2 regions of the Nonomuraea sp. K271 genome follow, and region 2 is predicted to be linked to the other one. Evidence: riboswitches for the same ligand, from Rfam matches in the RefSeq annotation. Region 2 holds a riboswitch; the other holds the start of a gene.
The links. Region 2 has a riboswitch for glycine ahead of gcvP (aminomethyl-transferring glycine dehydrogenase). Riboswitches for the same ligand answer to the same signal wherever they lie in the genome.
Positions count from the first base shown of each region.

Region 1: it holds a riboswitch for glycine, as region 2 does, so the genes downstream of both, gcvT (glycine cleavage system aminomethyltransferase GcvT) here and gcvP (aminomethyl-transferring glycine dehydrogenase) in region 2, are expected to answer to the same signal.

Region 1 is NZ_JAAAHR010000008.1:66,506-81,303, forward strand. It holds gene GUY59_RS04465 (glutamine synthetase family protein) at 1-187, shown strand, start outside; gene GUY59_RS04470 (aldehyde dehydrogenase family protein) at 198-1,541, shown strand; gene GUY59_RS04475 (3-oxoacyl-ACP reductase) at 1,561-2,325, shown strand; gene GUY59_RS04480 (gamma-glutamyl-gamma-aminobutyrate hydrolase family protein) at 2,337-3,029, shown strand; glycine riboswitch at 3,083-3,180, shown strand; glycine riboswitch at 3,200-3,299, shown strand; gene gcvT (glycine cleavage system aminomethyltransferase GcvT) at 3,334-4,416, shown strand; gene gcvH (glycine cleavage system protein GcvH) at 4,413-4,802, shown strand; gene GUY59_RS04495 (L-serine ammonia-lyase) at 4,875-6,251, shown strand; tRNA gene GUY59_RS04500 (tRNA-Leu) at 6,310-6,392, opposite strand; gene bcp (thioredoxin-dependent thiol peroxidase) at 6,513-6,986, opposite strand; gene GUY59_RS04510 (DUF3618 domain-containing protein) at 7,138-7,467, shown strand; gene GUY59_RS04515 (amino acid deaminase/aldolase) at 7,494-8,687, opposite strand; gene GUY59_RS04520 (DUF6286 domain-containing protein) at 8,886-9,485, shown strand; gene GUY59_RS04525 (hypothetical protein) at 9,485-9,979, shown strand; gene GUY59_RS04530 (sensor histidine kinase) at 10,220-11,389, shown strand; gene GUY59_RS04535 (response regulator) at 11,403-12,053, shown strand; gene GUY59_RS04540 (ABC transporter ATP-binding protein) at 12,166-12,915, shown strand; gene GUY59_RS04545 (ABC transporter permease) at 12,917-14,798, shown strand, end outside.
Region 2 is NZ_JAAAHR010000066.1:18,543-33,340, forward strand. It holds gene GUY59_RS22935 (mannose-1-phosphate guanyltransferase) at 1-2,056, shown strand, start outside; gene GUY59_RS22940 (FHA domain-containing protein) at 2,333-2,845, shown strand; gene ftsR (transcriptional regulator FtsR) at 2,913-3,572, shown strand; gene GUY59_RS22950 (bifunctional nuclease family protein) at 3,705-4,175, shown strand; gene GUY59_RS22955 (MerR family transcriptional regulator) at 4,323-4,943, shown strand; glycine riboswitch at 5,002-5,100, shown strand; gene gcvP (aminomethyl-transferring glycine dehydrogenase) at 5,280-8,111, shown strand; gene GUY59_RS22965 (tetratricopeptide repeat protein) at 8,205-9,002, shown strand; gene GUY59_RS22970 (hypothetical protein) at 9,093-9,440, opposite strand; gene GUY59_RS22975 (alpha/beta hydrolase family protein) at 9,522-10,193, shown strand; gene GUY59_RS22980 (DUF5999 family protein) at 10,160-10,357, opposite strand; gene GUY59_RS22985 (TetR/AcrR family transcriptional regulator C-terminal domain-containing protein) at 10,557-11,117, opposite strand; gene GUY59_RS22990 (hypothetical protein) at 11,232-11,630, shown strand; gene GUY59_RS22995 (RNA polymerase sigma factor) at 11,698-13,050, opposite strand; gene GUY59_RS23000 (hypothetical protein) at 13,231-13,545, opposite strand; gene GUY59_RS23005 (AMP-binding protein) at 13,589-14,734, opposite strand.

The DNA of each region.
Region 1 (14,798 bases), on a different contig from region 2:
GGGCGCGGAGACCGTGCCGCACACGCTGCGTGACGCGCTGCCCCTGTTCGAGGGGTCGAAGCTGGCACGCGAGGCGTTCGGCGAGGACGTCGTCGAGCACTACGTGAACAACGCGCGCGTGGAGCTGGCGGCGTTCGACGCGGCGGTGACGGACTGGGAGATGTTCCGTGGTTTCGAGCGAATGTGACGGGTGACCGATGAAGATCGTCAATCCGGCGACGGAGGACGTCATCGCCGACGTCGAACTCGCCGACGCGGCCGAGGTGGACCGGGCGGTGGAGCGTGCCAGGACGGCGTACGCCGCCTGGCGGCAGGTCGCGCCGGGCGACCGGGCGCGGCTGCTGCGCAGGTTCGCCGATCTGGTGGACGAGCACGGAGAGGAGCTGGCGCGGCTGGAGCTCGCCAACGCCGGGCATCCGATCGGCAACGCCCGCTGGGAGGCGGGCGCCGTACGCGACGTGCTGCACTTCTACGCCGGGGCGCCCGAGCGCGACCACGGCAAGCAGATCCCGGTGCCCGGCGGCGTGGACGTCACCTTCCAGGAGCCGCTGGGCGTGGTGGGCGTCATCGTGCCGTGGAACTTCCCGATGTTGATCATGTCGTGGGGGGTGGCCCCCGCGCTGGCGGCCGGTAACACGGTGATCGTCAAACCGGCCGAGTGGACCCCGCTGACCGCGCTGAGGCTGGCCGAGCTGGCCCTGGCGGCGGGCCTCCCCGAGGGGGTGCTCCAGGCGCTGCCCGGAGCGGGGGAGGTCGCGGGCGCCCGGCTGGTGGAGCACCCGGGCGTGGCCAAGATCGTGTTCACCGGCTCGACCGAGGTGGGCAAGGAGATCGCAGCCAAGGCGGCGGCCCAGGTCAAGCGGGTCACGCTGGAACTAGGCGGCAAATCCGCAAATATCATTTTTGCGGATGCCGATCTCGACAAAGCCGCGCAAGCCGCCCCCTACGCGGTGTTCGACAACGCCGGACAGGACTGCTGCGCCAGGTCCCGGCTGCTCGTCCAGGCCGGCGTGTACGACGCCTTCATGGAGCGCCTCACCGAGGCCGTACGCGGCGTCGTCGTCGGCGACCCCCTCGACGAACGCACCGAGATGGGCCCGCTGATCAGCGCCGAGCAGCTCGACCGCGTACGCGGCTTCGTCCAGGGCGCCCCCTACCTCCAGGGGTCCTGTCCGGCCGGCAAGGGCTACTGGTTCCCGCCGACCGTGCTCACCCCGGACGTCACCGACCGCGCGTTCACCGAAGAGATCTTCGGGCCGGTCGTGTCGGTGGCGCCCTTCGAGGAAGAGGCGGACGCCGTACGCATCGCCAACGACACCCCGTACGGGCTGAGCGGCTCCGTCTGGACCCGCGACGTGGGGCGCGCGCTCCGCGTGTCCAGGGCGGTCGAGGCGGGCGCGTTGTCGGTGAACTCCAACGCGGCGGTCCGCTACTGGACCCCGTTCGGCGGTTTCAAGCAGTCAGGGCTGGGCCGGGAGCTCGGGCCGGACGCCCTGGCGGCGTTCACGGAGACCAAGAACGTCTTCATCTCCTGGGAGTGAGGTAGAAAGCGACGTGCACATGAAGCGGCTGCAGGACCGGGTGGCGATGATCACGGGCGCGGGCGGCGGCATCGGGCTGGCCACCGCGCGCAGGTTCGCCGACGAGGGCGCGAAGGTGGTCTGCGCCGACCTGGACGAGGAGGCGGGCGTCAAGGCCGCGAACGAGGTAGGAGGCCTGTTCGTACGGGTCGACGTGGCCGACGAGGACGACGTCGTCCGGATGTTCCGTACGGCGTTCGACACCTACGGCAGCGTGGACATCGCCTTCAACAACGCCGGCATCTCGCCGCCCGACGACGACTCGATCCTGGAGACCGGCATCGACGCCTGGCGCCGCGTCCAGGACGTCAACCTGACCAGCGTCTACCTGTGCTGCAAGCACGCCATCCCCTACATGCGGCGCCAGGGCAAGGGCTCGATCGTCAACACCGCGTCGTTCGTGGCGGTCATGGGCTCGGCGACCTCGCAGATCTCCTACACGGCGTCCAAGGGCGGGGTGCTGGCGATGTCGCGCGAGCTGGGCGTGCAGTTCGCAAGGGAGGGCATCCGGGTGAACGCGCTGTGTCCCGGCCCCGTGAACACGCCGCTGCTGCGGGAGTTGTTCGCGAAGGATCCCGAGCGGGCGCAGCGGCGGCTGGTGCACGTCCCGCTCGGGCGCTTCGCGGAGGCGTCGGAGATCGCGGCGGCGGTGGCGTTCCTGGCCAGCGACGACGCGTCGTTCATCACGGGCAGCGAGTTCCTGGTGGACGGCGGCATCTCCGGCGCCTATGTCACGCCGCTCTAGGGGGGTTCATCGTGCGACGTCCCGTCATCGGGGTCACGTGTTACGTGGAGCCGGCGACGTTCACGGTCTGGCAGGACATGCCGGTCGCGCTGCTGCCGTACATGTACGTGGAGCAGGTCGTCCGCGCCGGCGGGCAGCCGGTCGTGCTGCCGCCGGCCGGGGAGGCCGCGCGGGTGGTGGACCGGCTGGACGGGCTCGTGCTGGCCGGGGGCGGCGACATCGATCCGGCGAGGTACGGGGAGACGCCGGAGGAACGTACCGGCTATATCCGCAAATTTCGTGACCAGGCCGAGTTCGCCCTGTTGGCCACGGCCCTCGACGCCGAGCTGCCCTTCCTCGGCATCTGCCGGGGCCTCCAGGTGCTCAACGTCGCCCTAGGCGGCAGCCTCCACCAGCACCTGCCCGACGTGGTCGGCCACACGGAGCACTCCCCCGCGCCCGGCCGATTCGGCCACCTGCCCGTCACCGCCGTCCCCGGCACCCGCCTGGCCAAGGCGCTGGGCACGGCGCCCGTGACGGTGCCGCACTACCACCACCAGGCCGTCGACCGCCTGGCCCCGGGCCTCACCGTGACCGCGACGGCCGCCGACGGCACCGTCGAGGGCGTGGAACTGGACTCGGGGCCGTTCACCGTGGCGGCGCAGTGGCATCCGGAGGCGGCCGAGGACCACGCCCTCTTCGAAGCCCTGGTCGCGGCCTGCTGAGGGGCGAACGCGACAAGACCCCCAAATCACTACTAGGCTGGCGGGACACACCAGCAAACCGTGCGGGAGAGCATCCTGACAGCCGGTCAGGGTCCCTGAAGGAGCAAGCCCTCCCCGCAAACCTCTCAAGGCAAAGGACCGCACGGCTGACCGGGAGCACGTCTCCTCGGAAGGTGACCTCTGGAAAGCAGGCCCACGTGGCCTCGCCGAAGGTGAAAGTCCGGCAAAACTCGGACGAAGCTCTCAGGCATCGATGACAGAGGGGGAGGATGCTGGCATCCAATCCTGTCCTGAGGTGCGATAAATGTCCCGACCTACTCCGCTACGAGACGTGCACGAAAGCCTCGGCGCGACGCTGACCGACTTCGCAGGGTGGCTCATGCCACTCCGGTACGGAAGCGAGTCCGCGGAGCACAGGGCCGTCCGTGAGGCCGCCGGACTGTTCGACCTCTCGCACATGGGCGAGATCTTCGTGACCGGGCCGCAGGCCGCACAGGCGCTGGACTACGCGCTGGTCGGTCACCTGTCGGCCGTGACGCCGGGACGAGCCCGCTACACCATGATCGTCAACGAGCGGGGCGGGGTGCTGGACGACCTCATCGTCTACCGGCTCGCCGACGAGGAGTTCATGGTCGTCGCGAACGCCTCGAACGCCGAGAAGGTCGCCGGCGAGCTGGAGAGCCGTTGCAAGGCGTTCGACGCCGTGGTGGACGACCGTTCGCCGCAGTACGCGCTGATCGCCGTCCAGGGGCCCCGCGCCCAGGAGATCCTCGCCACGCGCACCGACGCCGACCTTGCCGGGCTCAAGTACTACGCGGGCCTGCCGGGGCAGGTCGACGGGCGGCAGGCGCTCATCGCCCGTACCGGCTACACCGGCGAGGACGGGTTCGAGCTGTTCGTGGCCAACCAGGACGCGGTGCCGCTCTGGCACGCGCTCATGGCCGCGGGCGAGCCGTACGGGCTCAAGCCCGCCGGCCTGTCCAGCCGCGACACCCTCAGGCTCGAAGCCGGCATGCCCCTGTACGGCAACGAACTGAGTGCCGAGCTGACCCCGTTCGACGCGGGGCTGGGCAGGGTGGTGAAATTCGACAAGCCGGGAGACTTCGTCGGCCGGTCGGCGCTGGAGGCGGTCAAGGACGACCCGCGGCGCCGGCTCGTCGGTCTGGTCGCCCGGGGCCGCCGGGTGCCGCGCCACGGCTACCCGGTCACCAAGGACGGCGCCGTCGTCGGCGAGGTCACCAGCGGTGCTCCCTCCCAGACCCTGGGCAAGCCCATCGCGCTGGCCTACGTGGACACCGGCGCCGTCTCAGGCCTGGCTGTGGACATCCGGGGCAGCCATGAACCCATGGACCTGGTCGAGCTGCCCTTTTACAGGAGGAACAAGTGAGCAACATCCCTGACGACCTGAGCTACACCAAGGAACACGAGTGGGTTTCCGGGGTCGAGGACGGCCTCACCGTGACCGTCGGCATCACGGCCTACGCCGCCGACGCCCTTGGTGACGTCGTCTTCGTGCAGCTCCCCGAGGTCGGTTCGATCGCCGAGCCGGGCGACTCCGTCGGCGAGGTCGAGTCGACCAAGTCGGTCAGCGAGATCTACACGCCCGTCGGCGGCGAGATCGTCGAGGTCAACCAGGCCATCGTGGACGACCCGAGCCTGGCCAACAGCGACCCGTACGGCGAGGGCTGGATGTTCCGGGTGCGCATGGAGGGCGACCCCGAGGATCTGCTGTCCGCCGAGGAGTACGCCGCGCTCACCTCGGGCGAGTCCTGACCCTGCCAGGCCTCATCGGCCGACGCCGGGGCTCGCGGCCGGGCCCCGGCACTCATGAAGGGCGCATCATCAATGGCGATCAGCGTCTTCGACCTATTCAAGATCGGCATCGGCCCGTCGAGCTCCCACACGGGAGGCCCGATGGCCGCCGCACACAAGTTCGCCCGCGGGCTGCACCAGGACGGCCTGCTGCCGCGCGTGGCCCGCGTCGAGGCCATCCTGTACGGCTCGCTCGGCCTGACCGGCAAGGGCCACGGCAGCGACAAGGCGGTCCTGCTCGGCCTGTCCGGGGAGAAGCCCGAACTGGTCGACGTCGACACCATCGACGACCGTCTGGCCGAGATGCGCGAGTCGGGCACCGTCCGGCTGTACGGCAGCCACGAGATCCCGTTCGTCGTCGGCCAGGACCTCGTCTTCGAACGCAAGATCACGCTGCCCGAGCACCCGAACGGCATGCGCTTCACCGCCTACGACGCGGCGGGCGAGGGGCTCAGGGAGAAGGTCTACTTCTCGGTCGGCGGCGGCTTCGTCGTGGACGAGAAGGCCACCGGCGCCGACCGCATCAAGCCGGACGACACCGTCGTGCCCTATCCCTTCACGACCGGCGAGGAGCTGCTCAAACACTGCACGAACACCGGCCTGTCGATGTCCGGGATCATGCTGGAGAACGAGAAGGCGTTCGGGCGCACCGAGGAGGAGGTCCGCGCGGAGCTGCTGCGCCTCTGGCAGGTCATGTCGGAGTGCGTGCGCCGCGGCATCTCCAAGGAGGGCGTCCTGCCCGGCGGGCTCAAGGTCAAGCGCCGCGCCAACCAGCTGCACCGCCGCCTGCAGTCGGAGCCGGCCGAGAAGGACCCGCTGCAGGCCATGGACTGGGTGACGTTGTTCGCGCTGGCGGTCAACGAGGAGAACGCCGCGGGCGGCCGCATCGTCACCGCCCCCACCAACGGCGCCGCCGGCATCATCCCGGCGGTCCTGACGTACTACACCCGCTTCGTCCCCCACGCGGACGAGGACGGCGTGGTGCGTTTCCTGCTCACGGCCGGCGCGATCGGTGTGCTGTTCAAGGAGAACGCCTCGATCTCGGGCGCCGAGGTGGGCTGTCAGGGCGAGGTCGGCTCCGCCTGCTCCATGGCCTCGGCGGGCCTCACGGAGGCGCTCGGCGGCACGCCGGAGCAGGTCGAGAACGCCGCCGAGATCGGCATCGAGCACAACCTGGGGCTGACCTGCGACCCGATCGGCGGGCTCGTGCAGATCCCGTGCATCGAGCGGAACGCGGTCGCCTCGAACAAGGCCATCACCGCGGCCAGGATCGCCCTGCGCGGCGACGGCCGCCATTTCGTGGCCCTGGACAAGGCGATCAAGACCATGCGCGACACCGGCCGCGACATGCTCGACAAGTACAAGGAGACCTCACGCGGCGGCCTGGCCGTCAACGTGATCGAATGCTGACGTGGTGCCGAGTCAGTCGAAAATGCCCGGCCTATGACAAAGGCCGGGCGCTCAATTGTGCGGGCGGGGGGATTCGAACCCCCACGGTGTCACCACCAACAAGACCTAAACCTGCCGCGTATGCCATTTCGCCACGCCCGCGCGGTCCCCGCCTTAAGCGGGCTCGTGACAGTTTAGCGCTCTGGGCGGGGGCGGGGCGCATCCGTTGATGACCCCGGCATTGAAGGGCACGGGCCATTTCGCCGGGGCCCGCGAACCGGCTCAGGCCAGGCCCAGCTTCTTCTTCAGCGAGGCCACGTGTCCCGTCGCCTTCACGTTGTAGAGGGCCTGCTCAACCTTGCCGTCACCGTCGATGACGAACGTCGAGCGGATGACTCCCACGATCTCCCTGCCGTACGACTTCTTCGGCCCATAGGCGGCGTACGCCTTGTGGACCACGAGGTCGGGGTCGGACAGCAACGGGAACGTCAGGGCGTCACGCTCGACAAACTTGGCCAGCTTTTCCGGTTTGTCCTTCGACACGCCGAGGACCGCGAAACCTTCGGCGGTCAACTGGCTGAGGTTGTCACGGAAATCGCAGGCCTGCTTGGTGCAGCCGGGCGTCATCGCGGCGGGGTAGAAATAGAGGATCACCTGCTTGCCGCGCTGGTCGCCGAGGGAAACGGGGGTTCCGTCGGCGGCGGGTAGCGTGAACTCGGGCGCGGCGTCGCCTGGCGCCAGCTTGGTCTCTGTCATGGGCCCTCCTCAGTGCTTCCCGCAAACCTACCGGCCCGGCCGCCGTGCCGTACGGCCTGCCGACCTGACAGACTGATCACGACCACAACGGACGGAGCTCGCACGGCACACGAAGCGGGCGCGGCCACGCGTACGGTCGAGAGGAGACGCCATGGCTGACACCGATCCCGACGAGTTGGAGCGGCGGATCGCGCGGACACGCGCCGAGTTGGCGCAGACGGTCGACGCCATTGCCGACCGGGTGAGCCCCAAGCGGGTCGCCGAGCGCACGGTGACCGACGTCAAGAGCAGGGCGGGGCAGTTCGTGGCGTCCGTGGGCGACGCGCTCGGGGTGGCGCCGCGGCCGGTCGCCTACGACGACGATCCCGAGCGGTTGTGGGAGGACGAGCGGCCCGACCTGGGTCCCGTCCTGATCGGGGCCGGGGCGCTGCTGATCGTGGGGGCGGCCATCGTGCTCTGGCGCCGCCGCAGGCGCGGCTGACGCCTCCGCGCGGCCTCCGGCGCTGATCAGAGGAAGGTCCTCCCCTCGCCTCTGTACGTCGGCGCCGACCCGGCCAGGGTGTCGCCGTCCACGAGGTGGAGCGTGTCGAAGCGCTCGCACAACTCGCCCGCCTTGGCGTGCCTGAACCACACGCGGTCGCCGATCCGCAGGTCCTCGGCGGCCTGGCCGAGCAGCGGCGTCTGCACCTCGCCCGCGCCCTCGTCCGGGGAGTAGCGCAGCCCGGCCGGCAGGTACGGCTGCGGCAGGCGGCTGCTGCCGGGCTCGCCCGAGGCAGGATAGCCGCCCCCGAGCACGGTCGCGATGTCCGGTGCCGGGCGGCGTACGACCGGCAGGGCGAAGAGCGCGGCCGGACGGCCGGTGAAGCCGCGGTAGAAGTCGAACAACCTCGGGTGGAAGAGGCCGGATCCGGCCGCCACCTCCGTGACGGCCTTCTCGCGTACGGTGCGCTCGACGCAGCCGGTGCCGCCGCCGTTGACGAACTCGAGGTCGGCGACCCGGCGGACGGCGTTCACGACGCGGCCGCGCCGCACGATGAGCTCGCGGGCGGAGCGGGCCTGCATGAGCCTGATGGCGCGGGTGAGGAGGGCGTTGCCGGGAGGGTCGTCGCCGACTCCGGCGATCTGGGCCTCGTACGCCAGCAGCCCGGTCAGGCGCAGCCCGGGGCGTTTGGCGACGGCGGCGGCGAGGTCGGCGGCGTCCTCGGGCTCGCGGATCGGAGAACGGAGAGCTCCCGCCCGAAATTTCCCGCCGAAAGCGACATATCCGGCGTCGATGTCGATGCAGATCCGCAGCTCGGCCCGCGGATGCACACCTGCCACGGCCGCCTCGATGAAGTCGAGGTGCGCGAGCGAGTCGACGGTCACGGTGACGCGCCCGGCCGCGACCGCGTCTCCGGCCAGCTCGGCCAGCGCGTGCCGGTCGGCCGTCGGATAGGCGACCAGGACGTCCTCGAAGCCGTGCCCCGCCAGCCACAGCGCCTCGGGCAGCGTGAACGCCATCACGCCCTGGAAACCGTCCATGGCCAGGATGTGTTCGAGCAGCGGCCGGCTGCGCACCGACTTGCTCGCCACCCGGATCGGCTTGCCCGCCGCCCGGCGTACGAGCTCGGCCGCGTTGGCCCGCATGGCCGCCAGGTCGAGGATCGCGAACGGAGGCTCGATCGCCGCGGTGGCGCGATCATAGCGCTGGCGGGCATCCATACCAGCAGCGTAACGGCTGGTCGGCGCCGAACCCAGGGGCCGGACGCGCGGACCAGGCACAGCGGCCCGCACCGGCACGGACGGTGGGAGCGGTGACCGGGCTTCCCCCGGCGAGCCCTGGTCCCCGTAATGATCGGGCAAATCGGCGGCGAGGGTGCGGTACAGAGCAGGCGGCCCCCCTGTACGTGTGTCCCTGTGATGACCACGCTTCAGCAGATACTGCCCGGCGCCGCCGCCACCCCACGGCTCACCGGACTGCGCAGGGCGAACAAGGCGCTCAGACCGGCACGGACGGTCCCGGGGGCCGTCGTGGCGACCGTGCTGACCGCCGGGATGGGCCTGACCGCGGCGGAGCTGGTGTCGGGGCTGCTCGGCACGCCGCTCGGCTGGGTGCCGGTGAACGAGGTGGTCGAGCTGGCGGGCAGGACCGCGTGGCTGAAGGTGTCCACCGCCGCCCTCGTCGTGGCGGGCATCGGCGTGCTGATGGTGCTGCTGGCCGTCGTGCCGGGCAGGTCCAGGCTGGTCGCGGTGGAGACGTCGGACCCGCTGATCGTCATCGGCATCACCCGCTCGGGCCTGCGCCGTACGCTCGCCGCCGCGGCCCAGCAGGTGGCGGGCGTGGACAAGGCCCGGGTACGCCTGCGCCTGCGCACCATCGAGGTCACCGTCGTGACGGACGCGGAGAGCACCGGCGCGATGCTCAGGCAGGTCGGCACCGCGGTGGGCGACCGGCTGGCGGGCGTGGGCACGCTCGGCACGGGCGAGGTCGTCGTCCGGCTGCGCAGGAAGGCGCTGTGATGCGGCAGTACGCCGGCAACCGGATCGGGCTGGCCGTCGTGGGCGCCGTGCTGGCGGCGCTGGGGACGTACGCGTGGTTGCGCGGCGAGGACCGCCTGTCCGGCCTGCCCGCCAAGGGCAGGGTGGCGCCGGCGCAGTTGCACCGGACGCTCGCGGAGGAGCCGTGGAGCCTGTGGCTGCTGGCCTTCGCCCTGGTGCTCCTGTCACTGGTCTCACTGCGCTGGCTGCTGCTCTGCCTGGGCTGGGGCCGGCGCGGCACGCCCAACGGCACGGGCACCGCCATGTTGTTCGTGGGGCTGAAGAACGTGGAGGGCCTGGGGAAGGCGAGGGTGCGAGTCGGCGACGACGGGCTGCGGATCAGCGTGACCTGCCCGTCGGAGGCGGACATGGGCGCGGTGGTGGGCAAGCTCGACCAGGACATCGTGGGGCGCATCCGGCGCGAGATCCGCGACGACGAGATGAGCACCGTGGTCAGTCTGCACGTCCGACGTTAGGCGCGGGACGGCCTACTGGGTCGCGCGGCGCTTCGTCATCGCCGCGCGACCCGGGCGTCATGATCATGATCCACCATCACGATCTCCCTTTACTCACCCACGAGGGGCGCTCCCGAGCACCCAGCATGCCCGATCGCGCGTAAGCCGAGCGTAAGCGCCCGTGACGTCAGACCTGGGTCGTACTCGCACTTCACCCTTCAGGCTGACCAAGACCCCACTGTAGGTACATATCGTGAGGACGTGTTCGGTAGCGTACAGGCGTGGTCGAGGCGCCACGAGAAGGTGGCCGCCGTCCTGCGGGTGGCGCCGCTAGGCGCGCTCTGTCTGCTGACGACGGTGCTGTACGCGGGCAGCGGCGCACCCGGCGGCGGCGTCCACCCCGGCGTGATCTGGTACGTGGGGGTCTCCGCGGTGCTGGTCGTACCGCTCGTGTGGCGCGAAAGGCCACGCCTCTCCTTCGCCGTCATCGCCCTCGTCAGCTTCGTCCAGTGGCTGGCGGACGTCGGCCCGGTGCCCGCCAACGTGGCGGTGCTGATCGCCCTGTGGGGCGTGGCCTACCGGTGCGCGTTCCGCTGGGCGCTGGCGGCCCTCCTCGTGACCGAGGTCGGGGTGTTGCTGCTGCTGATCGACCGGCTGGTGCCCACGTTCGGCATGTTCTCCACCGGCTCGATCCTCGTGGTGACGATCTGGCTGACCGGCCTGTACGCCAGGACGCGCAGGCACTATCTCGAAGGGCTGGAGGAGCGGGCCGAACGGGCCGAGCGTGAGCGCGACCAGCAGGCCAGGATGGCGGCCGCCGCCGAACGCGCGAGGATCGCCAGGGAGTTGCACGACGTCGTGGCCCACAACGTCAGCGTGATGGTGGTGCAGGCCGACGGCGCCGGCTACGCCCTCGACCACGATCCCGAGCAGGCCCGCCAGGCCGTCACGACCATCTCCAGGACCGGCAGGGCCGCGCTCGCCGAGATGCGCAGGCTCGTCGGGGTCCTGCGTGAGAACGAGAACGCGGACCCCGACTACACCCCCCAGCCCGGCCTGGACCAGGTGGAGAAGATGGTGCGGGAATCGGCGGTGCCCGCCCGGTTCCGCATCGGCGGGACGCCCACCGACCTGCCCGAGGGCCAGCAGCTCGCGGTCTACCGCATCGTGCAGGAGGCGCTGACGAACGCCCTCAAGCACGGCGGCCCCGGCGTTCGGGCGGACGTGGAGATCGACTTCACCGGCCCCGACGTGCTCGTACGGGTGAGCGACGACGGCCGGGGCGCGGCGGCGCCCCGGAGCGCCGACGGGCACGGCCTGATCGGCATGCGCGAGCGCGTCGGCATGTACGGCGGCGACGTCTCGGCCGGCCCTCTGCGGGGCGGCGGCTTCGAGGTGCTGGCCCGGTTGCCCATGGCGGAAGCGGCGTAGAGGAGGCGGCCGGGTGATACGCGTGATGCTCGTCGACGACCAGGAGTTGTTGCGGGCCGGGTTCAGGATGGTGCTGGACGCTCAGCCCGACATCGAGGTCGTGGCCGAGGCGGGCGACGGGGTCACCGCGCTGGAGGTCCTCAAGGACACCGAGGTCGACGTCGTGCTCATGGACGTGCGCATGCCCCGCATGGACGGCGTCGAGGCCACCCGCCTCATCGAAGGGGCGAAGGTGCTGATCCTCACCACGTTCGACCTCGACGAGTACGTGTTCGCGGCGGTCAAGGCGGGCGCGGCCGGGTTCCTGCTGAAGGACGTGCCCCCGGCCGACCTGGTCAACGCCATCAGGCTCGTGCACGCGGGCGACGCCGCGATGTCGCCGCGCACGTTGCGGCGGATGCTGGAGACGTTCGCCGCGCAGCTCCCGAACGAGGAGCCGACGGCGGCGGACGACCTGACGCCGCGCGAGCGCGAGGTGCTGCTCATGGTGGCGCGCGGCCTGTCCAACGGGGAGATCGCGGCCCGGCTGGCGGTCGCGGAGGCGACGGTGAAAACCCACCTGGGCCGGGTGCTGGCCAAGCTGGGCCTGCGAGACCGGGTGCAGGTGGTGGTGTACGCGTACGAGGCCGGTCTGGTCGTGCCGTCCCATCGGCCGAAAGGCTGACCGGGGTCGTCTGCGGGCGCACCCGAAGTCCCTCCTCAGGGCCCATGGATCGCCGAACCTCCACACCTAGCGTGGGTCGGGTCGAAACCCGCCCCCGCAGGGAGAAGGAGTGATGGTGACCCTCACCGAACGCCGAACCGCGCCCGCTGTCGTGGCCACGGATCTGACCAAGGTGTACGGCCAGGGCGACGCCCGGGTGCACGCCCTGCGCGCGGTGAACGTGGCCTTCGCCACCGGCGCCTTCACCGCCATCATGGGCCCGTCCGGCTCCGGCAAGTCCACGCTGATGCACTGCCTGGCCGGCCTCGACACGGCCACGTCGGGCACCGTGCACCTTGGCGACGTGGAGCTGACCGGACTGTCCGACCGGCAGCTCACCCTGCTGCGCCGCGAGCGGATCGGGTTCGTCTTCCAGGCGTTCAACCTGCTGCCCACGCTGACCGCCGAGCAGAACATCCGCCTGCCCCTGGAGATCGCCGCCCGCCAGGCCGACCAGGCGCTGTTCGACCGCGTCATCTCGACCGTCGGGCTGACGGACCGGCTCTCGCACCGGCCGACCGAGCTGTCCGGCGGCCAGCAGCAGCGCGTGGCCGTGGCCAGGGCGCTCATCAGCAAGCCGCAGGTGATCTTCGCCGACGAGCCGACCGGCAACCTGGACTCCCGCAGCGGCGCCGAGGTCCTGTCGTTCCTGCGCGTGTCGGTGCGCGAGCTGGGCCAGACCATCGTCATGGTCACGCACGACCCGGTCGCGGCGTCGTACGCCGACCGCGTGGTGTTCCTGCGCGACGGCGAGCTGGTCACCGAGCTCGCCACGCCGACGCCGCAGAGCGTGCTGGACACGCTCGTGAAGCTGGAGGCGTGAGGTGCTGAAGACGGCTCTGGCCGGGCTGCGCGCCCACACGTTCCGGCTGCTGCTGACCTCGCTGGCGATCATGCTGGGCGTGGGGTTCATCGCGGGCACGTTCGTGCTGAACGACACCGTACAGGCTGGTTTCGACCAGCGGGTCAGCGCCGACGCGGGCAAGGTGGACGTCGCCGTCCTGCCCAAGGGCTCCGGTGCCGTGCTGTCCGAGCGGGTGCTGGAGCGCATCCGCGGCCTGGACGGCGTGACGGAGGCGCAGGGTCTCGTACGCGGCGCCGCGCCGCTGATCGGCAAGGACGGCAAGACCGTCGGAAACCTTCCCACCACGGCCGTCTCGATCGTCACCGGCCCGCTCGACCGCGCCGACATCGTCGCCGGCACCGGACCGGGCACCGACGACCGGGCCGCCGTGCTCGACGACAACACCGCCAAGGCCCAGGGCTTCCGGCTCGGCGACACCATCACCGTGCTCGACGCCGGCAAGGCCGAGCACCGGTTCAAGCTCGTCGGTCTTCTCGACACCGGCGTCGACCAGGAACTCTCGTTCACCGGCGCGGTCGGCTTCACCACGGCCACCGGGAAGCGCATGACGGACTTCAAGGGGTACCACGAGATCGACGTCGCCGGCACCGCCCCGGGCCTGAAGCAGGCCGTCGCGGCGGCCGTCGGCGACGCGTACACCGTCAAGACCGGCCACGAGCTGGCCTCCGACCTGGCGAGAGCGGCGGGGGTCGAGACGCAGATGTTCACGCTCGGCCTGCTGCTGTTCGGCGTCGTGGCCATGATGGTGGCCGCCCTGGTCATCTACAACACCTTCAACATCCTCGTCGCCCAGCGCACCAGGGAGATGGCGCTGCTGCGGTGCATCGGCGCCACCCGAGGGCAGGTGTTCGGCTCGATCCTGCTGGAGTCGGCCGTCGTGGGCGTGCTAGCCTCCGCGCTCGGCCTGCTGCTCGGGTACGGCCTGGCCACGCTCACGCTGACGGTGCTCGGCGCGGTCGACGCCCCGCTGCCCACCGACGCCGGCGCCGCGCTCTCACCCGTCACGATCGCGACCGGGATGGCCGTGGGCCTGGTGGTCACGGTGTGCGCGGCCCTGCTGCCCGCCAGGTCCGCCACCCGCGTCCTGCCGGTCGCGGCGCTGCGTACCCACGCCGAGGAGCAGACGTTCCGCGCGGGCCTGCTGCGCGGGCTGTTCGCCGCCCTCTTCCTGGTGGCCGGATCCGGCGTCACCGCCGTCGGCGTGTTCGTGCTCGAACCCGGCCGGGACGAGTCGCTGCTCGCCGTGATGGCCGGGGGCTCGCTGACGTTCCTGGCCGTGCTGATCCTCGGGCCGGTGCTCGTCAGGCCGCTGAGCGTGCTGGTCGGCTGGATCCCCGGCAGGGTGTTCGGGGTGCCGGGCCGCCTGGCCGTCGGCAACTCCGGGCGCAACCCCAAGCGGGCCGCGACCACCACGGTCGCGCTGACAATCGGGGTGACGCTCATGACGCTGATCTCGGTGGTCACCGCGTCCACCCGGCTGACGATGACGGCCAAGCTCGACGAGCAGTACCCCGTCGACTACGCCGTGATGGACCAGGAGCGCGGCTCCGTCATCCCGAGATCCGTCGCCGAGCGCCTCCGGCGCGCGCCGGAGCTGGCCTCGGTGGTGCAGATCCGGCAGGCGGACGCCACGATCGACGGCCGGCACGTGTTCGCCGGCACGTTCCGGGGGCCCGTCGAGCCGTACGTGACCGCCGGCTCCATGGCGGGCTTCGGTCCCGGCCAGGTCGCGCTGCGGGACAACGACGCCGAGAGACTGGGCGTCCAGGTCGGCGACTCGGTGCGGCTGCGGACCGAGAGGGCCGGGACGGTGCCGCTCAAGGTGGTCGCCCTGGTCGACG
Region 2 (14,798 bases):
CAGGGTGCAGCGGTTCCTGGAGAAGCCCACCTGGGGCCAGGTCTTCTCCGACACCGTGAACACCGGCGTCTACGTCATGGAGCCCGAGGTCCTCGACGCGGTGGCCACCGGAGAGCCCGTCGACTGGTCCTCCGACGTCTTCCCCGCCCTGCTCGCCCGCGGCGCGGCCATCTATGGCTACGTGGCCGACGGCTACTGGGAGGACGTCGGCACCCACGAGAGCTATCTGAAGGCCCAGGCCGACGCCCTGTCCGGCAAGGTCGCGGTGGACATCGGCGGCTTCGAGCTCTCGCCCGGGGTCTGGGTCGCCGACTCCGCCGCGGTCGACCCCGACGCCGTGCTCAAGGGCCCGCTGCTCATCGGCGACTACGCCAAGGTCGAGGCGGGGGCCGAGTTGCGCGAGTACACCGTGCTCGGCAACAACGTGGTCGTCCGCGAGGGCGCCTTCCTGCACCGCGCGGTCGTCCACGACAACGTCTACCTCGGGCCGGGGGCCCACCTGCGGGGCTGCGTCATCGGCAAGAGCACCGACGTGATGGCCGGCGCCCGCATCGAGGAGAACTCCGTCATCGGCGACGAATGCGTCATCGAGGCGGAGGCGTACGTCTCCAGCGGCGTCAGGGTCTACCCGTTCAAGACCATCGAGGCCGGAGCGGTCGTCAACACCAGCGTGATCTGGGAGTCGCGCGGCCAGCGCAACCTCTTCGGCACACGGGGCGTCAGCGGCCTGGTCAACGTCGAGATCACCGCCGAGCTCTGCGTCCGCCTGGCCAGCGCGTACGCCACCACCCTCAAGAAGGGCGAGCACGTCGTCACCTCGCGCGACTGCTCGCTGGCCGCCAGGGCGCTCAAGCGAGCCGTCATCGGCGCGCTCACCGCGGGCGCGATCAACGTGCTGGACCTGGAGGCGGCTCCGCTCCCGGTGGCCCGCTTCCACACCGCCAGGGGTTCGGCGGCCGGCGGGATCGCGCTGCGCACCACGCCGGGAGACCCGCAGAGCGTGGACATCGTCATCATGGACGACCGCGGCGCCGACCTGCCTCCGGCCGCGCAACGCAAGCTGGAGCGGGTCTTCTCCCGCCAGGAGTTCCGCCGTGCCTTCCCCGGCGAGATCGCGGAGCTCGCCTACCCCGCCAGGGCCGTCGAGGACTACACCCACGAGCTGCTGCGCCACGCGGGCGTGACCGGGGTCAAGGACATGAAGGTCGTCGTCGACTGCGCGGGCGGCACGTCCTCGCTGGTGCTGCCCACGCTGCTCGGCCGGGTCGGCGTCGAGGTGCTCACCGTCAACGCCCGCCTCGACGACATCTCGCCCACCGAGACGCTCGCGGGGCGGCGGCGTGACCTGCAGCGCCTGTCCGAGCTGGTCGGCTCGTCGCGGGCGGCCTTCGGCGTCAGGTTCGACCCGGTCGGCGAGCGCATCGCCCTGGTGGACGAGATGGGCCAGCTCATCAGCGAGGAACGCGCCCTGCTCGTCGTGCTCGACCTGGTCGCCGCCGAACGCAGGAGCGGCCGGGTGGCCCTGCCCGTCACCACGACCCGGGTGGCCGAACAGGTGTGCCGCTTCCACGGCGTGCAGGTGCAGTGGACGTCGACCGCGCTCGACGCCCTCACCTCGGCCGCCGCCGGTCCCGACATGATCTTCGCGGCGGACGGGCGCGGCGGCTTCGTGGTGCCGGAGTTCAGCCCCGCGATCGACGGGCTGGCCGCGTTCCTGCGCCTGCTCGGCCTGGTCGCCCGCACCCGCCTGTCGCTCAGCCAGATCGACGCCAGGATTCCCGAGGTCAGACTTCTCAGGCGGACGGTGCCGACACCGTGGGCGGCCAAGGGCGCCGTCATGCGCTCGGTCATCGAGGCGGCCGAGGCCGAGCCCGAGGGCCGCCGCATCGACACCACCGACGGGGTGCGGGTGGCCCGCGACGACGGCAGCTGGGTGCTGGTGCTGCCGGCCGCCGCCGAGCCCGTGACCGACCTGTGGGCGGAGGCGTCCGACATGGACGGCGCGCAGGCACTGCTCGAACGCTGGGCCCGCATCGTGGAACAGGCCGCCACATGACCGCCGGCACGCCGTGGCTGGGGCCGGGAAAACGGGCGGAGCACGATGTGCGCAGAAGGTCCCGCAAGATCGTAATGTAGAAAGGCGCGGCGGCATGGACCGCAGGGCGGGGGCGGCGGTAACTTTGTCTGCGTCCTGACCACAGTCCAGCGCCGCCGTCTTGACCTTTGCCGCTGATCAGCGTAAGTTGCGGCATTCGCAAACTTGAAAAAGCGAAGCGAGGCGCGCTCCAGAGCACCGTCGCCGCGTCTTCGCGGTAGGAGGCCGAGCCGATCGATGCCGAGCGTCTACTGCACGCAGTGCGGGCACGCCAACCCCGAGGATGCCCGTTTCTGTTCCCGCTGTGGGTCACCGCTGACCAGACTCGAGGTCTCCGGGGACACCACGTCGACGATCTCGGTGGCGGGAATCGAGGCGTATGAGGCTGAGACAGGCGACATGCTCCTGGCCGAGCGGGCGCTGGTCGAGCAGCTGCCGCCCGGCGCGGCTCTGCTCACGGTGACCAGGGGGCCCAACCAGGGCAGCCGCTTCCGGCTCGACAAAGACCTGACCACGACCGGGCGCCATCCGGAGAGTGACATCTTCCTCGACGACATCACGGTCTCCCGCCGCCACGTCGAGTTCTACCGCCACCGCGGCGGTCAGTTCTCGGTGCGCGACGTGGGGAGCCTCAACGGCACCTACGTCAACAGGGAGCGGATAGAGGAGGTTCCCCTGCACTCCGGTGACGAGGTGCAGATCGGTAAGTTCCGCCTTGTCTTCCTGATGCGGGGCAACTCCGGGGCATGAGGGGGCGAAGCGGGCGACCGGCGTACGCCGTCTCGTGCCTGGCCATGCGGCAAGGGGAGGAGCGCGCATGACGTCACAGGCGGCACGCTCGCACATGAGCATCGGGGAGGTGCTCGCGCTGCTGCAGGGCGAGTTTCCCGATGTCACCATCTCCAAGATCCGGTTCTTGGAGGGGGAAGGGCTGATCGAGCCCGAACGCAGCCCGTCCGGCTACCGGAAGTTCACGCACCTGCACGTGGAGCAGCTGCGTTTCATTCTCACCGAGCAGCGTGACCACTACCTGCCGCTGCGGGTGATCAAGGACAAGATGGCGGAGGGCTTCGGCCGCCCGCGAGCCGTCCAGGACAACGACCAGCAGGAGATCAGGCTCAGCAGAGCCGAGCTGATCGAGGCCGCGGGCATCGACGAGGAGACCCTCGACGAGCTGGAGGACTACGGCCTGCTCGCCCCGGTGGCCCGCCGCTACGACGAGGAGGCGCTCACGGTGGCGCGCACCGTCGGCGCCCTGGCCCGCTTCGGCCTGCGCGCCCGGCACCTGCGCGCGGTCAAGGCGGCGGCCGAGCGAGAGTGCGGCCTGGTGGAGCAGACCGTCGCGCCGATACTCAAGCGCCGCGCCCCCGGCGCCATCGGCGAGGCCGACGAGGCGGCCAGGGAGCTTTCCTCGCTCCTGCTCGACCTGCACGCATCCCTTGTGCGCACGGGCGTCCGGTCCGTCCTGGGGCGTTGAGACCGCAGCGAGCTGGGAGGCGGGGGCACATTCCAGGCCCGCCGGGTGTTACGTTGAATTGCAGAAGCCAGTCAGCAGAAGCAACGACCAAATAGCTGTGCCGGGACACCGGTCAGGAATACGGAGCAGCCCGTGTTGCAGATGGAGGTTGTGGGCGTTCGGGTTGAAATGCCCACAAATCAGCCGATCGTCTTGCTGAAGGAGGCACACGGGGAGCGGTTCCTTCCTATATGGATTGGCATGACGGAAGCCACGGCCATCGCCCTGGCCCAGGCAGAGGAGCCTCCGCCGCGGCCGCTCACCCACGACCTCTTCCGAGACGTGCTGAGTGCTCTGGGCGTAGGCCTGCGGGCGGTCAACATCGTCGCTTTGCGTGACGGCATCTTCTTCGCCGACCTGGTGTTCTCCAACGGCGTGGAGGTGAGCGCGCGGCCGTCCGACTCGATCGCGCTCGCCCTGCGCACGGGGGCGCGCATCTTCGCCAGCGAAGAGGTCGTCCAGGAAGCCGGGGTGATCATCCCGGACGACCAGGAAGACGAGGTGGAGAAGTTCAGGGAGTTTCTTGACACGATCACTCCCGAGGACTTCGGCCGGGCGGGGTAGGTATTTCAGTGCATTTACGCTTCACGACGCGCCGAGCCGGATCGTTGACTGAGCATGGTCGCGGTCCTACGGTGCAAGTGAAACCCGTGGCTGCGCTTCACATACCCCCAGATCAGGCCACGGGATGAGAGAAAGCCGGAGGTCCGCGTGGCGGTCAGCAGCGGCGAGGGAAAGACGGCCGGCCAGGAAGATCCGGTGCGGCGCGAGAGCGCGCGGCAGCGTGCCGGGGAGCAGGGCCTGCTCTTCGACGAACAGCCCGCGGCGCTGCCGGGTGACATCGGATACCGCGGGCCGACGGCGTGCTCGGCGGCCGGCATCACCTATCGGCAGCTCGACTACTGGGCGCGCACGGGCCTGGTCGAGCCCACGATAAGAGCCGCGCAGGGCTCCGGCTCCCAGCGTCTCTACAGCTTCCGCGACATCCTGGTCCTCAAGGTCGTCAAGCGGCTCCTCGACACCGGGGTGTCGCTGCAGCAGATCCGCACGGCCGTGCAACACCTGCGTGACCGCGGGGTGGCCGACCTCGCACAGATCACGCTCATGAGCGACGGCGTCAGTGTTTACGAGTGCACCTCGGCCGACGAGGTGATCGACCTGCTCCAGGGCGGCCAGGGCGTGTTCGGCATCGCGCTCGGCCGGGTCTGGCGCGAGGTCGAGGGCTCCCTCGCGGAGCTGCCGGGGGAACGCGCGGCGGCCGAGGACACCGTCCCGGCCGACCACCCCGCTGACGAACTGGCCCGGCGCCGCCGTGCCCGCCGCACCCGGTGAGCACGGCTCCTGACATCCGTACGAACCGGGCGTAGTAACCTGAGGGCAGAAAGGCCGACGACCCCGTGCGGGAGAGTCCCCGGGCCCCTGGGCTCCGGGGCGCCGAAGGAGCAACCCTCCCCGGAATCTCTCAGGCATCCCGTACCGCTCGGGCGAGGCAACTCTGGAAAGCAGGCGCACCCGCCAGGCGCGCCTCACCGACGGTGCAAGCCCCACCGGGGGTGAAGCTCTCAGGTCGCGACCCCGCGCTTGTCCGGGGTCCGCGCTGACAGAGGGGGAGATCCGGCACACGCCCGCGCCCTGGCGCCGGTCTCCACAGCCTCGGGAGGCATCTCCATGACCGATCTGTCCGCTCCGCCGTTCTCGTCCCGGCACATCGGCCCCTCGGAGTCCGAGCAGCAGCGCATGCTCGAGGCCGTGGGCTTCGAGTCCGTGGCCGACCTGGTCGCGGTCGCCGTGCCCGAGTCCATCAGGGCGAAAGACCGGCTCACGCTGCCCGCCCCCGCAGGCGAGGCCGAGGCCATCGCCGAGCTGCGCGCCCTGGCCGATCGCAACCAGGTGGTCACCTCGATGATCGGGCTGGGCTACCACGACACGGTCACGCCCGCCGTCATCCGCCGTAACCTGCTGGAGAACCCGGGCTGGTACACCGCCTACACCCCCTACCAGCCGGAGATCTCGCAGGGCCGCCTCGAGGCGCTGCTCAACTTCCAGACCGTCGTCTCCGACCTCACCGGCCTGCCCGTCTCCGGCGCCTCGCTCCTCGACGAGGCCACCGCCGCGGCCGAGGCCATGACGCTGGCCCGCAGGGCGGGCAAGTCGAAGAGCGCCGTGTTCGTGGTCGACGCCGACGCGCTGCCCCAGACCAAGGCCGTGCTCGCCACCAGGGCCGAGCCGCTCGGCATCACGCTCGTCGAGCACTCCCTCCACGGCGAGCTGCCCGAGTGCTTCGGCGTGCTCGTACAGTACCCCGGCGCGTCGGGGCGGCTGCGCGACTTCCGCGCCGTGGCCGCCGCCGCGCACGAGGCGGGCGCCCTCGTCGTGGCCGCCGCCGACCTGCTGGCGCTGACGCTCGTGGCCGCACCCGGCGAGCTGGGCGCCGACATCGCCGTGGGCTCCTCGCAGAGGTTCGGGGTGCCCTTCGGGTTCGGCGGGCCGCACGCCGCCTACATGTCCGTACGCGAGGGCCTGCAGCGGCAGCTGCCCGGCCGTCTGGTCGGCGTGTCCGTCGACGCCGACGGCGACCCCGCCTACCGCCTGGCCCTGCAGACCCGTGAGCAGCACATCCGCCGCGAGAAGGCCACCAGCAACATCTGCACCGCGCAGGTCCTCCTGGCCGTCATCGCCGGCATGTACGCCGTCTACCACGGCCCGGAGGGCCTTCGCCGCATCGCCCGCCGGGTGCACCGCCACGCCGTCGCCCTGGCAGAAGGGCTGCGCGGGCAGGGCCTGGAGGTCGTGCACGCCGAGTTCTTCGACACCGTGCTCGTACGCGTGCCGGGGCGGGCGTCCGCCGTGGTCGCCGCCGCGGCCGAGCGGGGCGTCAACCTCTGGCAGGTGGACGCCGACCACGTCTCGGTCGCCTGCGACGAGAAGACCGGGGCCGCCGAGTTGGCCACGGTGCAGGCCGCCTTCGGGGTCACCACCCCCTGCACCGACGCCGAGGGCACCGCCGACGCGCTGCCCTCCTCGCTGCTGCGCGAGTCCGGCTACCTGACCCACCCGGTCTTCCACAGCCACCGCTCCGAGACCGCGATGCTGCGCTACCTGCGCAAGCTGCAGGACAAGGACATCGCGCTCGACCGGTCGATGATCCCGCTCGGCTCCTGCACGATGAAGCTCAACGCGACCACCGAGATGGAGCCGATCACCTGGCCGGAGTTCGCCGCCGTGCACCCCTACGCGCCCGCCGCCCAGGTCGAGGGCTACCTCGAGCTGATCGGCACGCTGGAGCGCTGGCTGGCCGAGGTGACCGGCTACGACGCCGTCTCCATCCAGCCCAACGCCGGCTCCCAGGGCGAGTTCGCCGGGCTGCTGGCCATCCGCGCCTACCACCGCGCGGGCGGTGAGAGCCGGCGGGACGTCTGCCTCATCCCCTCCTCGGCGCACGGCACCAACGCCGCCAGCGCCGTCATGGCCGGCATGAGGGTCGTGGTCGTGGCCTGCGACTCCGGCGGGAACGTCGACCTGGACGACCTCGACGCCAAGATCGCCAAGCACCGCGACGCGCTGGCCGCGATCATGGTGACCTACCCGTCCACGCACGGCGTCTACGAGGAGACCATCACCGAGATCTGCGCCAAGGTGCACGAGGCTGGCGGCCAGGTCTACGTGGACGGGGCCAACCTCAACGCGCTGGTCGGGCTGGCCAAGCCCGGCGAGTTCGGGGCCGACGTGTCCCACCTCAACCTGCACAAGACGTTCTGCATCCCGCACGGCGGCGGCGGGCCCGGCGTCGGCCCGGTCGCGGTCCGCGGCCACCTGGCCCCCTACCTGCCCGGCCACCCCCTGCGCGACGGTTCGCCGGTGGGGCCCGTCTCCGCGGCCCCCTACGGGTCGGCGGGGATCCTGCCGATCTCGTGGGCGTACGTCAGGATGATGGGCTCCGACGGGCTCACGGCGGCCACCGAGCAGGCCATCCTGTCGGCCAACTACCTCGCCAAGCGGCTGGCCCCCCACTACCCGGTGCTCTACACCGGGCGCGGCGGGCTGGTGGCCCACGAGTGCATCATCGATGTGCGCCAGATCACCAAGGAGACGGGCATCACCGTCGACGACGTGGCCAAGCGCCTCATCGACTACGGTTTCCACGCGCCCACCATGTCGTTCCCCGTGGCCGGGACCCTCATGATCGAGCCGACCGAGAGCGAGGACCTCGGCGAGCTCGACCGGTTCGCCGACGCGATGATCGCCATCCGGAGCGAGATCGCGAAGGTGGCGTCCGGCGACTACGACAAGACGGACAACCCTCTGCGTAACGCGCCGCACACCGCGGAGTCGGTCAGCGCCGACGAATGGCACCACCCCTACGCGCGGACCGAGGCCGCCTACCCGCTGCCGTCGCTGCGCGACGGCAAATACTGGGTGCCGGTCCGCCGCATCGACCAGGCCTACGGCGACCGCAACCTGGTGTGCGCGTGCCCCCCGCTGGAGGCTTACGAGGACTAGTCACCGGGTGAGCCAGGCCTTCGGCGTCAACCCGGCAGACATGATCGCCGGAAGTCGTTAGGCTCGGGGCGACCGTCGCCAGAAGGAGCTCTCTTGACGTCCTCAGAGCTGGAGACCCCGCCTCTCGACACCGCCCGGCGCCTGGCCGAACGCGGCGACCTCGACGGCGCCGCCGCCATTCTGCGCGAGCTCGCCGCCGACCCCGACGAGCCCGACAGGGCGCAGGCCGCCGTCGGGCTGGCCGTGGTGCTGGAGGAGCGCGGCGACGTCGAGGCCGCCAGGGCGGCCGCGAGGACCGCGCTGGCGACCGGCCACCCCGAATACGCCTCCCAGGCCGCCTGCCACCTGGCCCAGGGGTTCGAGCGGGAGGGGCGGGCCGAGCAGGCCAGGGCCGCCTGGCAGGCCGTGCTGGGGGTCGGCGCGGCGGGGTACGTCCCGCTGGCCCATCTCGCGCTGGCCCGGCTGGCCGTGCGGGCGCACGACCTGGAGGAGGCGGAGCGGGAGCTGCGGGCCGCGATGGCCGGGGGCGACGGCGAGATCGCCGCACACGCCGCGCAGGAGCTGGCCGACCTGCTGATGGAGCACGGGGAGCCCGGGGCCGCGGCTGAGCTGCTCCTGGACGCCCTGGAGGCCGCGCCCGGGGACGAGGCACCGGGGCTGCGGGTCCGGCTCGGCATCGCGCATCTGGAGCTGGCCTGCGCGGAGTTCGCCGAGACCGTGGAGGGCGGCGCGGACGCGCAGACGAGCGCGCTGGCCATCGAGCTGCTCGCGCGCACCCTGCCGTTGCGCGGGCGCGACGACGACGCGGCGCGGGTCTGGTCGTACGGGCTGGAGCACGCCGACGAGACCCTGGCGGCGGAGGTCAGGCTCCGCTACCAGCGCGACACCTGATCCGGCCCGCAGGCCTGCGGCGGGTCCGGGTGGACGCCCTGGGACGGCGGAGGTGCTCCCGTTCCCTCCGTCGGTCCCGTCGTGGTGAGGTCAGCCGCGGCGCATGACGGCCGCGGCGGCGGCCACGTTGATGACGACGATGGCCAGCCACGTGATGATCAGCCCCACCAGGCCGGCGTTGGCTGACGCGATGGCCGTCAGCGGGATGCCCATGGCCATCGAGCCCAGCGCCACCGGGATCATCGGCGCCCCCGGCGTGGACTTCTTGTGCGGCGGGGCTGCGTCGCGGTCGAGCTCGGCGCGTACGCGGGCGGCGATGGTGGCGTCGAGGCGCTCAGCGAACGAGTCGACGAGCGCCTCCTCATAGTCAGGCCCGAGATCGCGACGGGCGTCGAGCGTGGCCTGGAAATCTTCCCTGAGGGGGCGCTGGTCCGGCATATGGTCATCATCCATCCCGGATGCGGTGTCGTCATCCGACCTGAGAGGTAGCGCGCCCTCCTCCCCAGGTACGGTGCTGGCATGGAGGTGACGACCCCTCGCGGGCCCGCGCTCGTGGAGATCGACGAGGTGCCCGACGCGCGGCTGCTGCTGGTCCTGACCCACGGATCGGCCGGGGGAGTGGACGCTCCCGACCTGCTGGCCGTGCGCGAGGCCGCCATGGGCGTGGGCGCCAGTGTGGCGCGGGTGACGCAGGCGTTCAGGGTGGCGGGGGCGCGGGCGCCGGGCTCGCCGGACAGGCAGGACGAGGCGTGGGAGATCGTGCTGTCGGAGCTGCGCTCGCGTCTGCCAGGGCTGCCGCTCGTGCAGGGTGGGCGGAGCAACGGGGCACGGGTGGCGTGCCGCACGGCGAAGGCGGTCGGCGCGGCGGCGGTGGTGGCGCTGGCCTTTCCGCTGCATCCGCCGGGGAGGCCCGAGCGATCGCGGGCCGGCGAGCTACGTGGCGCCGGGGTGGACGTGCTGGTCGTGAACGGTGATCGTGACCCCTTCGGGGTGCCGGACGCCGCGGATGCCGCGCGCCTGGTGGTGCTGCCGGGGGAGGGCCATGACCTGAAAAAGGACCCCGCCCGGGTGGGCGAGGTCGTGGCGGGATGGATCACCCGCTACGGCGGGCCGCCACGGCAGGGCAGCCGCGGCCGGCGGCGCCGCCCGCGTGGGGATCAGGCCGCGCCCACCAGCGGATCGGGCCGGTGAGGCGCGATGACGGTGCCGCTGGGCAGCAGTTCGCCGGTGTCCTCGAACAGGACGACGCCGTTGCAGAGCAGGCTCCACCCCTGCTCGGGGTGGCAGGCGAGGGTGCGTGCCGCCTCGCGGTCAGGCGCCTCGGCATCCGGACAGGCCGGGTCGTGCGGGCACATCGGCGTGCCTCCGATATCTCGTGGGATGCTCCCGTTCTGGAGGGGCGGGAGCCGGCTCGGTTGTTGTCCTGGCAAGTGTGCGACTGTGTCACGCGTTCCGACATAGCCCGTTCGGGCTGTTACAGGAGGATCCCTGGTGCGTGTGACCTTCGACACAGCGTGCCTTATGCAGGATAACCGGCCAAGCGCGACACGCGCATCACGTTTGCAATCCCTTGAGGAGAGCGTCGAGCCCACGCTCGAAGTCGGTATCTGCTCTTTCATCCCGTCTGACCCATTCATCGACGTCTGGGTCGGCCCAACCTGATTGCTGCACCTCGACGGCGACGCTGCCGAAGACGAAGGCCCGGAGCGTGCGCACGGCCTCGGCGGCGTCGGGCAGTCCCGCGTCGGCGAGCTGTTCGACCTGCTCCTTGACGGCGAGCGCGGTGGCGCCCTTGGGCGGCTTGGTCAGGGCCAGGGCCAGCACACCTGGATGCTCGCGCAGTGTCTCCCTGCTCGCCCTGCACCAGGCCCTGGCCGTCTCCTGCCAGGTCGGGCGCTGCTCGACCTGGACGGCGGTGACGTGCTCGGCCAGCGCGTCCATCAGGGCCTCCTTGCCCCGGGGCAGGTGGTGATAGATGGCCATGGCCTCCACCTGCAGCGCGTCGCCCAGGCGGCGCATGGTGAGCCGGCGCAGGCCCTGGCCGTCGGCGATGTGGAGCGCGGCCTCGATGATGCGCTCGCGGGAAAGGGGCACGGGTGGTCGCTTGGCGGGCATGGAGATCATCTTACTATGTAAAGGAGCTCGCCACGGGCCGATTTCCGCACGTGTCGCGCGACGGCGTACCCTAAGCATCGGGACGAGTGACCACAGCGTGAAGGGGCCGAGTCGATGGCGTTTTTCCGTCCGCGGGTGAGCCGGGAGGCAGAGGTTCGCTTCCACGCGGACCAGGAGATCTCCAGGAGCTACCCCGAGCTGATCGAGAAGGCCCGTGAGGCCGAGCGGACGCTGCGCGAGCTGAAGGCCGCGGAGGCCGACGACATCGAGCTGATGGCCGCGGGCCAGGCCCTCGACCGGGCGCTGACGGACGCGCTGCGTGCCGCCGAGGCTGGGCAGCGGGCCACGTTCGGGGTGAAGGCCTACGACGACCGGATCGCGCGCCGCAAGGCCAAGGCGACGCCAGGAGGCGCGATGTGGACGGCCGAGGTCGAGCGCCTGCGCACGCTGCGCGAGCACAACCGGCTGTGGAACATCCCGCGCATACCGCGCCCGGTGCCCGCCACCGCCTGACACCCGGCCGCTCCAGGAGCGCCGCGGAAGAGATGAGCCCCGGCACGCTGTGTGCCGGGGCTCTCCGTCAGCTGGCCCAGTCGAGCAGCGGGCGGGTGTTGCTCGGGTGGCGCAGCTTGGACAGCGACTCCTTCTCCAGCTGGCGGATCCGCTCCCGGGTCAGCCCCAGGTGCTTGCCGATCTCGTCCAGCGTGTGCGGCTTGCCGTCCACCAGACCGAAACGCAGTGCCATGATCTTCGACTCGCGCGGCGAGAGGTTGTCGAGCACGCCGCGCAGCTGGTCGCCCAGCAGCTGGCGGTCGACGATCTCCGACGCCTCGGGGGAGTCGACGTCCTCGATGAGGTCGCCGATCGTGGTCTCGCCGTCCTCGCCGATCGTCGCGTTCAGCGAGATCGGCTGGCGGCTGGTGCGCAGCAGCTCCTCGATCTGATCGGGGGTCTTGTCCAGCTCGACCGCCAGTTCCTCGGGGGTCGGCTCGCGTCCCAGACGCTGGTGCATGTCACGCTCGATGCGCGACAGCTTGGACAACATCTCCAGCACGTGCACAGGCAGCCGGATCGTACGCGCGGAGTCGGCGAAGCCACGCTGGATGGCCTGCCTGATCCACCACATGGCGTACGTCGAGAACTTGAACCCCTTGGTGTAGTCGAACTTCTCCACCGCCCTGATGAGTCCGAGGTTGCCCTCCTGGACCACGTCGAGCAGCGACATGCCGCGGTCGGTGTACTTCTTGGCCACCGACACGACCAGGCGCAGGTTGGCCTCCAGCATGTGGTCCTTGGCCCGCTTGCCGTCCTTGACGACCATGTGCAGGTCCTCCCGCAGGTCGGGCGGCAGGTCGGGCTGCGTCTCGAGCTTGTACTCGGCGTACAGTCCGGCCTCGATCCGCCTGGCCAGCTCGACCTCCTGCGCCGCGGTGAGCAGTGTGCGGCGGCCGATGGACTTCAGGTAGGTGTGCACCGAGTCGCCCATGACCGACTGGGCGTCGTCCAGATCGGTCGATTCGCCGTCGTCCTCGGCGTTCAGGTCGACCTCTTCAGGTACGTCCTCCTCATGCTCCGGCTTCGGCTCCGCGGGGACGGCGGTCTGCACGTCGGCGGGGGAGGCGATTTTTGCCTCGGCCGCCTTGCGGCCGGTAGTCTTTGCCCGCGAAGGCTTCTTGGAAGTCTCTGCCTTCTTCTGACTGGTCTTCTGACTGTTCTTGCTGGGGGTGGCGGTGCTGAGAGACGGCTCGTTCTCGGCGGCCAGGCTCACGCCGGCCTCTGACAGCTCCCGCAATATCGTGCGGCCCTCAGAGGGGCTGATGCCGGCTCTGCCGAACGCGTCCCGCAGTTCCGCCAGAGATAGGTGACCCTGGGTTCGCCCTCGTTCGAGCAGTTGGTCGAGAGACGCCGGGGTCGCCAAGGCGGTTCTGGGCATGAGGACACCTCCTCCGTACGGAGTCGAAGCGATCAGGCAGGTTGTGGTGGGGCGGCTTCGTGTCCGCACGGCGCACCAGTATCAATAACGCCAATCGCCGCCATTTGTTCCCCGTGCGGACGAATGTCATGAAAAAGGGGTGGATCGCCCCTTTCGGCGGACCACCCCTCGGCTCGTTCGCTAGTCGCCCACCTCGATCGAGACCTCGGGCATCGGCATGGGGTCGGCGTCCTCCATGCGCTCGCCGGTCCAGTATTCGATGACCTGGCCGGGATCCGGGTTGACCTCGCGGGAGACGACGACGTCGTCGCCGGTGGGGCCGGGTGTCGAGGCCTCCGGGTGGCTGGACGGCGACGCCTTCTCCACCACGGCCCGGGTCTCCTCGCCCCTCTGCTCCAGCTTGCCCGCCGAGGCGGCCGCCGCGATTGAGGCGCCTCCGACCACGATCACGCCGACGACGGCCGCGGATGCCCACATCTTGCGGGTCTGGTCCATGAAGGCTCCCTCCCTTTCCCCGGTTTGACGCAGCCGCAACTCATCAGGTTCCTGCCCTCAACCGCACAAGGTCGGTCTTTCCGTTCGGCAACAGCGGCAGCCGGGGCTCCAGGCGTAGTTCGCGCGGGGCGGCATAGGGGGGAAGCCTATCGCGGCAGTATGCCGTTAATTGTGCAAGCGTGGGAGGTGTGTCGGGGTTGACCGGGACGACGACGGCCGTGACCCGCTCACCCCACTCGGGGTCGGGTGCGCCGAACACGGCGGCGTCGGCCACCTCGGGATGCGTGCACAGCACGGCGGTCACGGCGCCGGCCACGACCTTCTCGCCGCCGGTGTTGATGACGTCGTCGGCACGGCCCAGCACGCGCAGCCGGCCCCCGGTCAGCTCGCCGAGGTCGGAGGTGACGAACCAGCCGTCCTCGAGCGGGGCGGGCCCGCCGAAGCGGTAGCCGGAGAAGAGCACGGGCCCGGCGACCCTGATCCGGCCGTCCTCGCCGACTTTGAGATCTACATTGTAAAGGGGCTGGCCGTCGTACACGCAGCCGCCGCACGTCTCACTCATTCCGTACGTCGTCACCAGCCGTGCCCCGAGCTCCGCGGCCCGCTCCAGCAGGTCGGGCCGGGCGGCGGCGCCGCCGAGCAGGATCGTGCGGAAGACCGACAGGTCCGCCCCCAGCTCCACCAGGCGGTGCAGCTGGGTGGGCACCAGGGAGACGTGGTCGGCGCCCGAGGCGAGGACCGCATGCGGGTCGAACGACGGATGGATGATCGGCTCGCTGCCGGACAGCAGGGAGCGTACGAGCACCTGCAGCCCCGAGACGTGCGAGACCGGCAGACAGCACAACCAGCGCTCGCCCTCAGAGGCCTCGACGCGGCGCAGTGAGGCCGTCGCCGAGCTGTGCAGGGCCGCGGCCGAGAGCAGCACGCCCTTGGGGGCGCCGGTGCTGCCGCTGGTGGCGATGACGACCGCCACGTCGCCGGGGACGCCTTCGCCGCCGCCGTGCAGGGCCCCGTTGACGTGGGTGGGGCGCAGCGCGGCCAGCGGCGCCTCGGAGTGGCCGGGCGGGAGGGGGAGCACGGCGGGGCCGTCGCCCTCGAGCGCGTCGCGGATCGCCGCGAACAGGGCGGGTCCTGGAGGCTGCACAATGGCAAGAAGCGGACGGTCCGGATGCGACGGGTTCCTCCACATGCTCGTAAGGTTAGTGGCGACAGGTCGGACAGATGTGCAGGGAGGGTCGTGACGCGTTCTCCCG